Regions from separate parts of the Priestia sp. JSM ZJ58 genome, predicted to be linked through region 2. Evidence: riboswitches for the same ligand, from Rfam matches in the RefSeq annotation. Region 2 holds a riboswitch; each other region holds the start of a gene.
What was found. A riboswitch is a leader RNA that binds a small molecule or an ion and turns the genes downstream of it on or off. The one in region 2 is predicted to bind lysine.
Positions count from the first base shown of each region.

Region 1: another riboswitch for lysine. It lies ahead of lysA (diaminopimelate decarboxylase); the one in region 2 lies ahead of ACH6EI_RS00880 (aspartate kinase).
Region 3: another riboswitch for lysine. It lies ahead of ACH6EI_RS11690 (amino acid permease); the one in region 2 lies ahead of ACH6EI_RS00880 (aspartate kinase).

Region 1 is NZ_JBISEM010000001.1:2,389,185-2,394,195, reverse strand. Features, by position in the region: gene ACH6EI_RS12735 (hypothetical protein) at 1-105, opposite strand, end outside; gene ACH6EI_RS12730 (hypothetical protein) at 261-395, opposite strand; gene ACH6EI_RS12725 (dicarboxylate/amino acid:cation symporter) at 534-1,796, opposite strand; gene lysA (diaminopimelate decarboxylase) at 1,847-3,175, opposite strand; lysine riboswitch at 3,314-3,496, opposite strand; gene ACH6EI_RS12715 (CBO0543 family protein) at 3,563-4,075, opposite strand; gene ACH6EI_RS12710 (NAD(P)/FAD-dependent oxidoreductase) at 4,414-5,011, shown strand, end outside.
Region 2 is NZ_JBISEM010000001.1:177,001-182,011, forward strand. Features, by position in the region: gene trxA (thioredoxin) at 202-516, shown strand; gene uvrC (excinuclease ABC subunit UvrC) at 740-2,506, shown strand; lysine riboswitch at 2,572-2,749, shown strand; gene ACH6EI_RS00880 (aspartate kinase) at 2,891-4,123, shown strand; gene ACH6EI_RS00885 (YslB family protein) at 4,175-4,702, opposite strand.
Region 3 is NZ_JBISEM010000001.1:2,189,758-2,194,768, reverse strand. Features, by position in the region: gene ACH6EI_RS11700 (ethanolamine ammonia-lyase reactivating factor EutA) at 1-1,152, opposite strand, end outside; gene thiT (energy-coupled thiamine transporter ThiT) at 1,309-1,917, opposite strand; TPP riboswitch at 1,950-2,050, opposite strand; lysine riboswitch at 2,224-2,408, shown strand; gene ACH6EI_RS11690 (amino acid permease) at 2,511-3,950, shown strand; gene ACH6EI_RS11685 (hypothetical protein) at 3,987-4,355, opposite strand; gene ACH6EI_RS11680 (GNAT family N-acetyltransferase) at 4,459-4,950, opposite strand.

The sequences.
Region 1 (5,011 bases), 2.2 Mb from region 2:
AATATAAAGATTTTTGCCTGTACGTTCGGGCAAAAATGCAAAACTTATCAAAATAACTGAAAGCCCAAAGGCTGCAGCTGTAATCTCTATCCAAGAAAACACCATATCATTCCTCCTTTTACAAACCTATTAATAGAATATGTAAAAGTTTGAAAGGAGGTTGTACGATAGACCTATAAAGAGCGTCGTCATTAAGCTCTCTCAAAATAAAATGACGTCAAAGAACGCAGGGCCTGTGTCAAACGTTCTTTGACGTCATTTTATTTTCGCTCTTCAGCTTGATGCTCTTGTTTGTTTTGCTCAGTGAGACGTTTTTGATGAGCTTTTGTTTCTGCACTTACGTGATTCGCATCATTCGGTTGATTCTTCTTTGAACCTCCTGCAGCGTTACTCATTAGACGACACCTCCAGTCCGGTTATGAAACATACCTATAGAATGTGCGTATTTACAAACTTTATACACGGCTATCGATATTACTGCACACGAAAAAAGCAAAGGGAGAGTCACTAAGACTGTTCCCTTTGCTTTTTTACTAGGCGACTTTATCGGTGGTGATAATTTTGTTAATCCAGTCTTTTCCTTCTGTAAACCTTGTAACAAGCATCGCTGTTACTGTATTTCCCGTACTGTTTAAGAGCGTAGCAGGGGCGTCAATAATTGTGGAAATGACCGCAATGATGGGCAGAACTTCTGGCGAAAATCCGTAAATTGTAATGATTAACATTTCGCCAATCATACCGCCTCCAGGAATTGCTCCCATTACGGCTCCAACTAAAAAGGCTACGCCTAATATGCTCAAAATACTCGTAGCAGACGTCATATCTTTGCCGAACAAACTGAATAAGAAAACAATTTTTAGAATACCACCGATAACAGAACCATCTTTATGGGTGTTTGCTCCTAATGGAATCACTGTTTCAGCAATATCCAGCGGCACACCCATTTTCTTTGTTGCGTCTAAATTGACTGGAATAGATGCCGCGGAAGAACAGGTAGCAATAGCAGTGATAGAAGGAGCAGCTGCATTTTTCCAAAACAGCTTAATTCCTGCTTTACCGCCAGCAATCCATGCGTATAGCGTAAAGAAGCCAAAATAGTAAACGATTGCAATTAATAAATAAAGAATAAATGCTCTAGCATACCCTTGCAAGATCTTTGGTCCAAGTTCTCCTACTACAGTAGCAAAATAGCACCCTAAACCAATTGGAGCATAGTACATGACAATTTTAACGACTTTCATCGATACTTCTTGACCCGAAGTCAGAAATTTCGCCATAGGCTGTCCTTTTTCACCAGCCATCGTGGTAGCAATACCGAAGATAACGGCAAAGACAATTAATTGTAAAATATGCTCTTTCGAAAATAACTGAACAAAATCAGGTACAGTAAATGTACTAACAAGCTGATTTAAAAGCGTCATTTTTTCAGCTGTATTTTCACTGTCACCCATTAATTCTTTAATGGCAGAAGTATCTACGTTGTGCAGCGGATTGTAAAGTGATGCGCCTAAAAAGCCTAGAACGGCTGAAACAGCAGCAGTGGCGACAAACACAACGGCGATACCTAGCATAATTTTACCAAGACGTTTCATTTCGTTCATGTTTGCGATTGCCGAAGCCACACTAAAAAAGACAAGGGGAACGATAATCATGAACATTAAATTAAGAAACAAATCACCAAAGGGCTTTACGACTGCCACATCGGGCCCGATAGCATATCCTGCTATCCCGCCAATTAAAATAGCGAGAAGCAGAATAAGCGATGATCTGTACGTTTTAAATACACTTAAAACCATATAGATTTCCTCCAAACAACAATAGCTTCTTTACTACGCAAGAACAGCTATCATTTGCTCATTGCATACGTAGTAACGACTGGCTTTACATCTTTACGCACCAAATCTTCGTATGTTTCTCGCTCTACAGCAAGACGAGCTTCTCCATTTTTCACAAATACAACAGCAGGGCGCGGAATACGGTTGTAATTGCTAGCCATTGAATAGTTGTAGGCACCTGTAGAGGATACTGCTAGTAAATCTCCTTGATTAACGCGCGGTAAATCGATATCCCAAATAAGCATATCTCCTGATTCACAGCATTTCCCCGCAATTGATACTGTTTCATCTTTTTTATCCGTCACTCTATTAGCCAAGACAGCTTCATGTTTTGCATCGTAAAGAGCAGGACGGATATTATCGGTCATACCGCCATCAATTCCTACGTATTTGCGTACACCTGGAATCTCCTTCGTTGAGCCGATTGTATAAAGCGTTGTACCTGCTTCTCCTACGATGCTTCTTCCAGGCTCAATCCAGACTTCCGGAAGGGTATAATTCTGTTCAGTTAACGTGCGGCTTAGCTTTTCTGTCAGTGCATCTACATAATACTCAACTGGAAGTGGAGAGTCGCTTTCGGTATAACGAATACCAAAACCACCACCTACGTTTAAAACTTTTACTTCAAATTCCATTTTATCACGAATACTGAATAAGAAATCAGTTAAAATATCAATGGCGCGAGAAAAACCATCTACTTCAAAAATTTGCGAACCAATATGACAATGAATGCCTAAAAGATCGTAGTAAGGCTTTTCTAATGCAGAACTTACCGCTTTCATAGCCTGGTCATTGGAAAGACCAAATCCAAACTTGGAGTCTTCCTGTCCGGTCATAATATACTCATGTGTGTGGGCTTCAATCCCTGGAGTAACACGCAGAAGAATAGATGCTTTCTGTTTGCGCTCAGCTGCTAAGGCATGTAAAACTTCAAGTTCGGTAAAGTTATCCACAACAAAACAGCCAATATTCGCATCAAGAGCCATTTCAATTTCTTCAATCGTTTTGTTATTTCCGTGAAAATGAATGCGTTCAGCTGGATATCCCGCTTCAAGAGCTGTAAATAATTCGCCTCCTGAGACCACATCTAATGACATATCAAGCTTCGTTAAAAGGCTAGCCATTTCCATACAAAGAAACGCTTTCCCTGCATAGGCGATTTGATATGAAAATCCGCTTCTTTGAAAGGCTGAATGGAAGGCCTTGCATTTCGTCTCAATTAATTCTTGATCGTAGATGTATAGGGGAGTGCCGTATTGTTTTTTCAGTTCGACCGTATCACACTGCCCAATTTCTAAATGATTGCTGCTGTTAATTTTACTCGTTCCATGTAAGTACATAATCCGTATCCCTCCATTTAAATCATTCAACTATAACTTTGATGGTCAGTAGAAAAACACAAAAAAGACCCGTGAAGTGATGTTCACGCGTCTTGGTTTCATAATAATAAAGTATTATTACATTCTAGGCATCAACATCTCTTCAATAGCTCTCCACAAACCAAGTGGTTTGTGACAGCTCAGCATTTATTCAATACTGAACCAGTATATGAACACAATGGATGTTTATATACTTCGGCACGAAATCCCTTTTACTTATCTTCACAGACTCCATTAGTCTCCAATAAGTGACTCTTGATTTCATGCACCTCTATTCTCAGAGAGGAAAATTATATTTAAATGTAACTCCTATTATATTTCCTTTTCCTCTGTCTAGTCAATGAAAAGTTAAGGCATAGGAATATCAAAGAAGGTAAATAAAAAAGCTATGAAGCTTCCAGATAGAATCCAAGCAGCCAGCGCTGTCTTCTGATGAATGATTAAAAGTGAGAACGTGACAATATTGAAGAGAAAAGAACATAGCAGCGACCATCCATAATGATGAGTGATACTGTGATTAACATAAGCAATGAACTCAATCACAGTAAATAAAAGCGCCCATAAAAGAATCCACCACAGCCGGCCGCTTACATGCAGCGGCAGCCTTCCTAAAAAAACCGGTATAACAAACGGATAAATAATTAAGGTTATTCCAAGAGAAACCATTAGGTGATCGGGTAGAAAAAGATGATCAATACCAACAGGGTGAAATACCCATACGCGGTGATGAAACAGCAGCACTTCATAAAGCAAATTCCCCGTGACCCAAAACAGCAAAGTAGGGTAGTATTCTTGATACCTTCGCCACTTGCCAAATAGTAAACCAAGAATGATAAAAAATAATACAAATGAAGATTGCATACGCTCTCCTTAAAATAATGGTTATTTCTTTTTATTTACATATTATAGTGGTTTTATTCTTTCATTTTTTTATTCAGCACCTATAATAGAAAAGCCGTAAGCCACAGCGTTAAAGACGTACTACCACTATTTATGGCTTTCTTCACCCTGTTATAATCTTGGTAAAAGAACTTCTACCGCTTTTGCTTACGAGACTAAAGGAGCTATATGTCAAAGTCAGCAAGGCTTAAAAATAAGCTTAAAATAGCTTCGCCTAGTATGTGACTTCTTTTTTTGCTATGCTAAAATTGCATACATATAGCATGAGAATACTAGAAGAAAGAAAAGGGTGTTTCGGTATGAAAACATACATCGTAGTTGGAGCTGGGGTACTTGGAGCTTCTACGGCATATCATTTAGCAAAAGCAGGAGCAGATGTGACATTGATAGATCGCAAGGATGCTGGTCAAGCTACTGATGCAGCAGCAGGAATTGTTTGTCCGTGGCTTTCGCAGCGTCGAAATAAAGCATGGTACCGCTTAGCAAAAGGCGGCGCCAAGTACTATCAAACATTAATTCAGCAATTAGAAGAAGATGGAGAAACGGATACGGGATATAAGCGAGTAGGAGCAATTAGTTTACACACTGATGAACAAAAGCTTAAAAAAATGGAAGAACGAGCATATAAGCGTCGGGAAGAAGCCCCCGAAATAGGCGAGATTACACGTTTATCCGCTAAAGAAACACAGGCTTTGTTTCCGGCTCTTTCGGAAGAATACAGTTCAGTTCATATTAGTGGAGCCGCTCGCGTTAACGGAAAAGCTCTTCGAAACGCACTTGTGAATGCAGCGAAGAAAAACGGTGCAAAAATAATAGAAGGAAACGCAGAACTACTTTATGAAAATAATCGAGTAACGGGCGTTGCCGTAAATGGACAAACCCTTCTAGCAAGTACAA
Region 2 (5,011 bases):
TATTTGTTCGTCTTTGGATTCATTTAGTCAGGTCTCAGCCTCATGGGAAACGAAATTTTCTACGCATATTTTTAGGCAAATTGTACAAACTAGAGCGGAGAATAAACAGTATAAATGTAAGCAAAAAGTTAGCAAACCTTATTTGAAGGTGATATACTGTGAGTAGAATTTGGATATTGCATATATTTAGGAGGAATTAAAATGGCTATTGCACATGCTACAGATAAAAACTTTACAGATGAAATTAAATCAGGCCTAGTGCTTGTTGACTTTTGGGCACCATGGTGTGGCCCTTGTAAAATGATTGCTCCAGTTCTTGAAGAAATTGATGGCGAACTTAACGATAAAGTTAAAATCGTAAAAGTAGACGTTGATGAAAATCAAGAAACAGCTGGAAAATTTGGTGTTATGAGTATCCCAACTTTAGTATTATTCAAAGATGGAGAGAAAGTTGATCAAGTAGTTGGTTTCCAACCAAAAGAAGCATTAACAGAATTAATTAATAAACACGCGTAAGTCAAAACCTAGCTCAGGCTAGGTTTTTTTCTTTTTCTCCACTTTTTCTCTTTTGGGAATACTTTTATTTAGCGAATATGCGTTCGTTTGTTTTATACTAGATGTAAGGAACACCGCCATAAATCCAGCTTATGTACATGTATTAAGACAGGAAAGAATGTAGGTTACGCTTCATAAGCGATTGTATAGATGGACAGAGTAAGAGAAGAGGAAGGAGAAAAGTATGAACGATTATTTAAAAGAAAAGCTGGCTATTTTACCGGATCAGCCCGGCTGTTACTTGATGAAAGATAAATATGGAACGGTCATTTACGTAGGAAAAGCAAAAGTATTAAAAAATCGAGTACGTTCCTACTTTACCGGATCTCATGACGGAAAGACGCTTCGACTTGTAAACGACATTGTCGACTTTGAATATATCGTCACATCTTCTAATTTAGAAGCGCTTATTTTAGAAATGAATTTAATTAAAAAGCATGACCCAAAATACAATATTATGCTTAAAGATGATAAGGGCTATCCGTTTATTAAGATTACAGCTGAAAAACAGCCCCGACTTGTTATTACAAGAAAAATAAAAAAAGATAAAGGGAAATACTTCGGTCCTTATCCTAATGTTCAAGCAGCAAATGAAACAAAGCGGCTTCTTGATCGCATTTATCCGTTAAGAAAGTGCTCCACTATGCCAGATAGGCCTTGTTTGTATTACCATATCGGGCAATGTCTAGCTCCTTGCGTAAAAGAGGTAAAAGAAGAGCAAAACAAACAAATTATTGAAAATATCACGCGGTTTTTAAATGGTGGATATGAGCATGTCAAAACAGAGTTAACTGAAAAAATGTTAAAAGCTTCAGAAGAACTTGACTTTGAACGGGCTAAAGAATACCGAGATCAAATTGCTCATATCGAAGCGACAATGGAAAAGCAAAAAGTAACGTTTAATGATTTTGTTAATCGAGATGTGTTTGGCTATTCTTACGATAAAGGCTGGATGTGTGTTCAAGTTTTCTTTATTCGCCAAGGGAAATTAATTGAGCGAGAAGTTTCTATGTTTCCTTTTTATAAAGAGCCAGAAGAAGATTTCTTAACTTTTATCGGTCAGTTTTATGCCAAAAATATTAAGCCAAAAGAAGTGATGGTTCCAGCAACGATTGATGCAGAGTTAGCTGAGAAGTTAGTAGAAGTAGAGGTTCAGCATCCAAAGCGAGGCAAAAAGAAAGAATTAGTAGAACTTGCGTGTAAAAATGCAAAAATTGCGCTCGGTGAAAAATTCTATTTAATTGAACGAGATGAAGAGCGTACAGTTGGCGCAGTTGAACGGTTAGGAGAAGAGCTTGGAATTGCCGCTCCTTATCGGATTGAAGCATTTGATAACTCAAATATTCAAGGAACAGACCCAGTTTCTGCGATGATTGTTTTTGTTGATGGGAAACCGGAAAAGAAAGAATATCGCAAATATAAAATTAAGACGGTAAAGGGACCAGATGATTACAGTTCCATGAGGGAAGTCGTTCGCAGACGGTATTCCAGAGCATTAAAAGAAGGTCTTCCGCTTCCGGATTTAATTGTTGTAGATGGAGGCAAAGGGCATTTAGCTGCAGTACAGGACGTTCTCGAAAATGAATTGGGACTTTTAGTGCCTACAGCAGGTCTTGTCAAAGATGATAAGCACAGAACCTCCAATCTGATGATTGGTGAGCCTCCTCAAATCATACCGCTTGAACGCAATAGTCAAGAATTTTATTTGCTTCAGCGAATTCAAGATGAAGTTCACCGCTTTGCGATTACCTTCCACCGTCAAGTGCGCTCTAAGTCCGCTTTTCAGTCAGTTCTGGACGACATTCCGGGAGTGGGAGAAAAGCGTAAAAAAGCTTTGTTAAAGCATTTTGGTTCGGTGAAAAAATTGAAAGAAGCAACGATTGAAGATATTCGAAATTCAGGTGTTCCTCAGAACATTGCTGAAAAAATTTATGAAACATTGCAAAAATAGTCTTGAAATAATAGAAAATATTTGATAAGCTATTAACTAATTTCATACGACACTTCATCAAATGAAGTGAAGATAGAGGTGCAAATTTAATCAGTACGCATCAGGAAGGGTATGAGCCCTTATGAACGATGCGGAAAGGGAAATTTGCCGAAGTGAACATTACCTCATAGTAATGATTGCTGGTTCTGCGTTGAATAAACGTAGGATTGTCAAGATGTAGATTCTTGGAGAGCTATCTCACGGCAGTGGACGGTTATGTTTTATAATTTTCGTTCGTTAAGCAATGAGAGCTCATCTCATTGCTTTTTTTATTGTCTGAGTAAAAAAATTTAGCTTCTCATCATCCTGCATATGCAAATTTATTGAAAAGGAATGAACAAAATTATGGCATTAATCGTTCAAAAATTTGGTGGAACATCTGTTGGTTCTGTTGAACGTATTCAACATGTAGCAAACCGTGTTATTCAAGAAGCAGAGCGCGGTAACCAAGTAGTAGTTGTTGTATCGGCAATGGGCAAAACCACAGATGCACTGGTGAAATTAGCAAGTGATATTACGGACAGTCCAAGTAAACGCGAAATGGATATGCTTCTTACAACTGGAGAACAAGTAACGATTTCCCTGTTAACAATGGCTCTTCAATTCAAAGGTCATGAAGCCACTTCGCTAACAGGTTGGCAAGCTGGTATCCAGACAGAAGCAGTTCACAGCAATGCACGAATCCAGCACATTGACACGACTCGTATTCAAAGCCAATTAGATAGAGGTCGAATCGTAGTAGTAGCTGGATTCCAAGGCTGTTCAGAAGATGGAAGCATTACAACATTAGGTCGAGGCGGCTCTGACACGACGGCAGTAGCTCTTGCCGCGGCACTAAAAGCTGCAAAATGTGATATTTATACAGACGTAACAGGAGTGTTTACGACGGATCCGCGCTACGTAGAAGATGCTCGTAAACTTCATTCTATTTCATATGACGAAATGTTAGAATTAGCCAATTTAGGAGCAGGGGTGCTGCATCCGCGCGCTGTTGAGTTTGCAAAAAATTATCAGGTACCGCTAGAAGTGCGTTCAAGCTTAGAAAACGAGAATGGAACGATTGTTGAGGAGGAAGTTTCAATGGAACAAAACTTAGTCGTAAGAGGAATTGCGTTTGAAGATAATATTTCACGGGTGACAATTGAAGGGTTAAACAACGAGTTACAAACTCTTTCTACTATTTTTACAGCATTAGCAAAAGAACAGTTAAACGTGGATATTATTATTCAAAACGTAACGGCTAATAATCGCCTCTCTATCTCATTTTCTATTAAAACTGTAGACGTAGAAGCTGCTCTTGCCGTCTTAAAAGAGTATAAATCTACTTTGGGGTATACGCGTATTGAACATGAAAGCGGTCTGGCTAAAGTATCGATTGTGGGATCTGGCATGATTTCTAATCCAGGTGTTGCAGCCGAAATGTTTGAAGTGCTGGCAGGAGAGAAAATTGAAGTGAAGATGGTCAGCACGTCTGAAATTAAAGTATCTACAGTTGTACCGCATGCTGATATGGTAAAAGCTGTTGAGACGCTTCACGTAGCATTTGAATTAGAAGAGCAGCAGGCAGTGCAAGTATAAAGAAGAGAAAAAAGACGTGGTATCTCCACGTCTTTTATATATACGTATTTCTTACTTTTTATAACGCTCCGCACGGGTTTCGGTAGGTAAGATATCTTTTCGGTCCCACTGCACGGAAATCAGCACTTTTCCGTTCTTTTCTTTAGGTGTTAAGTAGGCTTCTGTTAGGCAGTTGTTTTGACGCTGAATCTGTTCAGCCACAAATCCTGACTCAAGATGAAATGAACAAGTTTCCTGCTGAAATCTTTTGCTGACCACATCACCTGATAACTCAAGCTCTAGTGAATATTTATCTTTTTTGGCAAGCGTCAGTGTTCCCCAGGAAGCTGCTTTAAAAAAAGCGACGATTTCATCCATTGTATTTAATGGATATTTACGCGCAAGGTGTTTTCCTGCCCAGTATGAGATGGTATTCGTTTCGTCTCCAAGAAGCTCTGGAATCAACACGTCACGCAAAAGACTGTATCCAAAATATGGAACGTGATCAAGAGCTCTCTCTGTTTCAGCTGCGGCATTAGGTTCTAATGTTTCCATCGTCTCTTCAAGTTCTTGCTGTGATTCTGTTTGTAAATTGCTCATGCTTTCCCCTCTTTCTTTACTACTATTATATACAAATCTAAAAAACCTCTCACGCATTTTTTTAATAAAATGTAAGAGGATCTTTATTATGGTAAAAAGAGTTAGATGTAAAGATAAAAAATCCATAAAATTACTTTTAAAAGGGTACTTTTACCTGTGTAAATGTTTTGTGAACTTGTTTACAATAAAAGTATAAAGTAAACGCTTACTTAACTGTGGCAAGCGATATTATAATAGAAAGAAAAAATCTTTAACATCAATGTAGTAAGCGTTAACAAATATAAAATTTTATAAATTTATATTTTATAG
Region 3 (5,011 bases), 2.0 Mb from region 2:
GTAAGGGAAATGAGATAAAGCAATAGCAACGGGAGGATCTTCTGCGCTGAAAACAGTTGAAGCCTGCATACATGCCGTTCGAGCTCTTTCTTGAAACAGCTGCGGATTCCACTCCTCCTCTTGCTGTACGGGTATCTCTATAATCGGAATATTTTTTAGCGGCAGCCGCTTTGATTTAATGTATACGGTTGATCCGCTAACTTCTGTATTTTGCATACCAGCTCCAATGACAGTGGCTCGCGTTGTTTCAGCGGCTTGAGATACCTGTATGGCTTGAAACTGATAAGCTAGCAGCGGACCAATGTCTCCGTGTATGGCCACTTCCTTCACTGTTTTTGGTTTCTCCTTCTCTATCATGGCTCCTACTCCTCCCGAGACCATGATTGTCTCTGGCCGAGTAGAAGATCTTGTATGAGGGGAAACGAGCAGCAAAGAGGTTTGCTTCAGTGCGCTCACATAATCCACGGTTTCTTTAGCTAGCAATTTGCAAATAGACGAGAGTTTTTCAAATGTTGCTTTTTCGCCTTCTTGAAGCATCAGAGAATTATTTTTTAAAAATTCAGTTAAATAAGACGAAACGTAGGTAACAATACCATCTTCGTTTAGTCGAATTAATCTTCCGCCTACATGCAGGGTAAACGTTTCAATCACTTTTCCATTTTGACATAAGGCGATGTTAGCAGTGCCTCCACCTACATCAATATTGGCAATCACTTTATTGGTTTCAGCAGAATGTTCGATTGCTCCCGATCCTTTTGCCGCTAACATTCCTTCTAAGTCAGCACCAGCTGTTGCAACAACAAAATTCCCAGCGTGTTCAGCTAGATAGTGAACGATACTCTCTGCATTTTGCTTCCGAGCCGTTTCTCCTGTGATGATCACAGCACCCGCCTCCACTTGATCTAAGGAGATCCCTGCTTTTTTGTACTCTTTTTCTAGTAATAGCGTTAACCTTCGAACATCGATTTCCACCTCGTTTACCATAGGTGTTGTATAGATGGAACTTGCATACGTTACGCGACGATCAATAATTTGACAGCCTGGCAGCGTAAACTGATTTTGTTGATTTGCTATTAACAGTTTGCTTACAATCAGTTTTGTTGTGCTTGTTCCAATATCTAAACCTATGCTCGTGATCCATTTCTGTAGCATACGATCAATCCTTTATCTCGTTTGAATATGTTGACTATCATAAAACAGTTTTTTGAATATTTCACTAACTATGTTATCAAACCTGACACACTTTTGTGTAAACAAAGGTGACAAATAAGAAAAAAGACTAAATCTTGGCAGATTTAGTCTTTTTTCTTATGATGAGTGTGATTTAGTTACAATCATTCTTGATGCCGATGGGATTAACAGTGAAAGGATAATTAGACATGATAGCAACGACCCAATCATCGAAATCCCATTCATGGAGAAAGAATACCATAGAACAGGCATTCCTTTTGGTGCAGCAAATCCCCAAAATATTAAACCTGCAATAAAATGGCAAAAATAACGAGCAAAACTTCCTATAATTAAAGATAAGATAATAAAAAAGAAAGCTTTTGATCTTTGATTATTAGCTAAATATCCTTTAATAGAACTAGAGAAAATCCCGCCAAATCCAATAAAGGTAACAGCGATAATATACTCTATAAAAGCTTGCAACGGGGTTAAAATATACGCATTTCCTAAAGCTAGTTGTAATATTCCCCATAGAAATCCAGATAAAGCTCCTCCTTTAACTCCCCATCGAAAACACATAATAAAGATAGGAACCATAGAGAACGAAATGCTTACACCTATTGCAATTTTTATAGAAGGTAAAAGATCAATCAAAAAAGCCAATGCTGCAAAAATAGCTATTTCAATTTTAGCCTGTAAAGGTAATGCTTTATTCACGTTTCTCACTCCTGTTTTTGAATCATTCATATCAAACGGTTTACACAGGAGTAAGCAAATATATGCTACTATTCCCACATTCCTACGCTAGCGTTAACTAACAGGTTCGAAGGGTCTGAACATTTCGTTCACTCTCAGCACGGCGGCTCCCCCTGTGGTACGTTTGGATATTTATGTAGTATAAAGACAATGTTTATTATACCATACGTAACAAAATAGATTCGAGAGATTTCAAAGATGTTTCTATTTTCTGAATCTATTTTTATAATGACAATCGTTTTAGTATTTGTTATACTTCTTTTATGTCAATTGAATATAAAAAACCCTCATCCTAATCGATGAGGTAGAGGTCGCAGTTTTTAATAGTAAAGTAACGGAAATGCAGAGAACATTGAGGATGTTGCTTGAAAGGAAAAATTGCCGAAGTTTAAATCACTTCTCGGTTGATTTAAGCTGGGGCTGTCTCCGAACAGGAACAGAACTGTCACATCATGCGAGTGATGTGAAGAGCTATCTTCACGGAAGGTTGACGCGGTTTTCAGATTTAAAAGCGCGCACATATACTGCGGGCTTTTTTTATGTTATCCCGTCTCTTTCCGTACATTCGAAAGGAGTATTTATCTATGCAAGAGCAGCAAGAATTAAAACGTGGGTTGAAATCTCGCCACTTAACGATGATTTCATTAGGAGGAGCCATCGGAACCGGCTTATTCCTAGCAAGTGGTGGAGCAATTCACACAGCAGGACCTGGGGGAGCGCTTTTAGCTTACGCTATTATTGGCGTAATGGTTTACTTTTTGATGACCAGTCTAGCAGAGCTCGCAGCTTATATGCCTGAAGCTGGTTCATTTAGTACGTATGCGTCTCGTTTTGTAGATCCATCCTTTGGTTTCGCTCTCGGCTGGAACTACTGGTATAACTGGGCTATTACGATTGCAGCTGAATTATCTGCTGGAGCCCTTATTATGAAATTTTGGTTCCCGAACTCTTCTTCTATTTTATGGAGTGCCCTGTTTTTATTAATTATGTTTGGGCTTAACTACCTTTCTGTAAAAGGATTTGGTGAATCTGAATTTTGGTTTTCGTTAATTAAAGTAATAACGGTTATTATCTTTTTAGTTATTGGTATTATGATGATTTTTGGTATCTTTAACAATGAAGCACCAGGTTTTAAAAACTTCACGCTTGGTGATGGACCGATTCACGGTGGATTCTTCACTGTACTAGGTATCTTTATGGCAGCTGGTTTTTCATTCCAAGGAACAGAGTTGCTTGGAGTCGCAGCTGGAGAAAGTGAAGATCCGGAAAAAACGGTTCCTCGCGCAGTTAAACAAGTCTTCTGGCGCATCTTGTTATTTTATATTTTAGCTATTTTTGTTATTGGAATGCTTATTCCATACACAGCGAATTCATTAGCAAGTGATGACGTGCGAGTAAGTCCGTTTACTTTAATATTCGAACGAGCAGGTCTGGCGTTTGCAGCATCAGCGATTAATGCCGTTATTTTAACAGCTGTTTTATCTGCTGGTAACTCAGGAATGTATGCTTCTACGCGTATGCTGTGGAACTTAGCGAAAGATGGAAAAGCACCAAGGTTCTTAGCAAAAGTGAATAAACGAGGCGTTCCAGTTAATGCCTTAATCGCAACGGCACTTGTCGGTACACTTGCATTTGGTGCTTCATTTTTTGGAGACGGTGCGGTATATACGTGGTTACTTAACGCTTCTGGTATGTCTGGTTTTATTGCTTGGTTAGGAATTGCGATCAGCCACTATCGTTTTAGAAGAGCATTTGTTGCTCAAGGTCATGATTTGAGTGAACTTCCATATCATGCAAAACTTTTCCCATTTGGCCCTATCTTTGCCTTTATTTTATGTGCCGTTGTTATTTTAGGCCAAAACTATTCGGCGTTTATGGGTGACTCGATTGACTGGTACGGTGTACTTGTTTCTTATATCGGACTTCCTTTATTCTTAATTGTTTGGTTAGGATACAAATGGACGAAAAAGTCGAAGCTTATCCCGTTAAAAGAATGTCAAGTAACAGTGAAAAAATACGAATAAAAAAAGCTCTCTATTCTTTTGAATAGAGAGCTTTTTTTATATGAGCTGATCGGCAAAATGAAGAGATATATAAGCGGATTGGTTTTTCATAACAAGCATATAACCTTTGAGGGGACGGTTATAGTAATCAGCAGCTTCGATATAATAAATACGCTGAATTAACCTGCTTAAATGAGTTGCAAAAGATGGAAGTTGGTGATTAGGAATGGTTTGGATGTAGTCTATGATTTCTTGTTTAGTTTGAAGGCCTGAACGGGTACATTCTAACAGATGAAAAAGCGGATCTGCTGCTATAGTAGATAGTTCAGAATTGTGTTTGATTCTATTCAGCTGGATATGCAGTTCATTTTGGGACCATTTTTTCGGCACAGCTCTTAGATGTTGATATTGAAAATGTGTACTCATGATAGCTAACACCTTTCGTATTAAAATAATAAAACAACTTATTATTTTAATAACCTTTACACATGAAACTAAAACGTTACAATGTGTAAAGGTGTCATACATCTTATAAAATAAGCTGATAAAAAAGTACATCTTGCCACTGATCAAATTTCCAGCCCACTTCTTTAAACTCTCCGCAAAATGTAAAATTAAATTGCTCATGCATTTTGATACTGATATCATTCCCTTTTGTAATTCCTGAAATGACAACGTGATGGTCGAGCTCTTTAGCTAATTCCAAAATGCGCTTCATAAGCTGTTTCCCAATACCATGCCCTTGTTGATTTTTATCAATATAAATCGATAGCTCTACTGTTTGAATGTACGCTTCTTTATCTCGATACGAGGAAAGCGAAGCATAGCCCGCTACTACTCCATCTTTTTCCGCGACAATAAGTGGAAAAAGTTCATTGCTAATATGATTATTAAACCAGCCCCTTCTTTGTTCTACTGTTACAGGCGTTAAGTCAAAAGTAGCAGCACTTGTTTGAACGGATTGATTATAAATTTCAACAAGCATAGGTAAATCTTCTTCTTTAGCATAACGAATGATCATATGTACAAACTCCTTATAGTATAGAATTATCTTTATTTTACTTCTTTTAAGAAACATAATC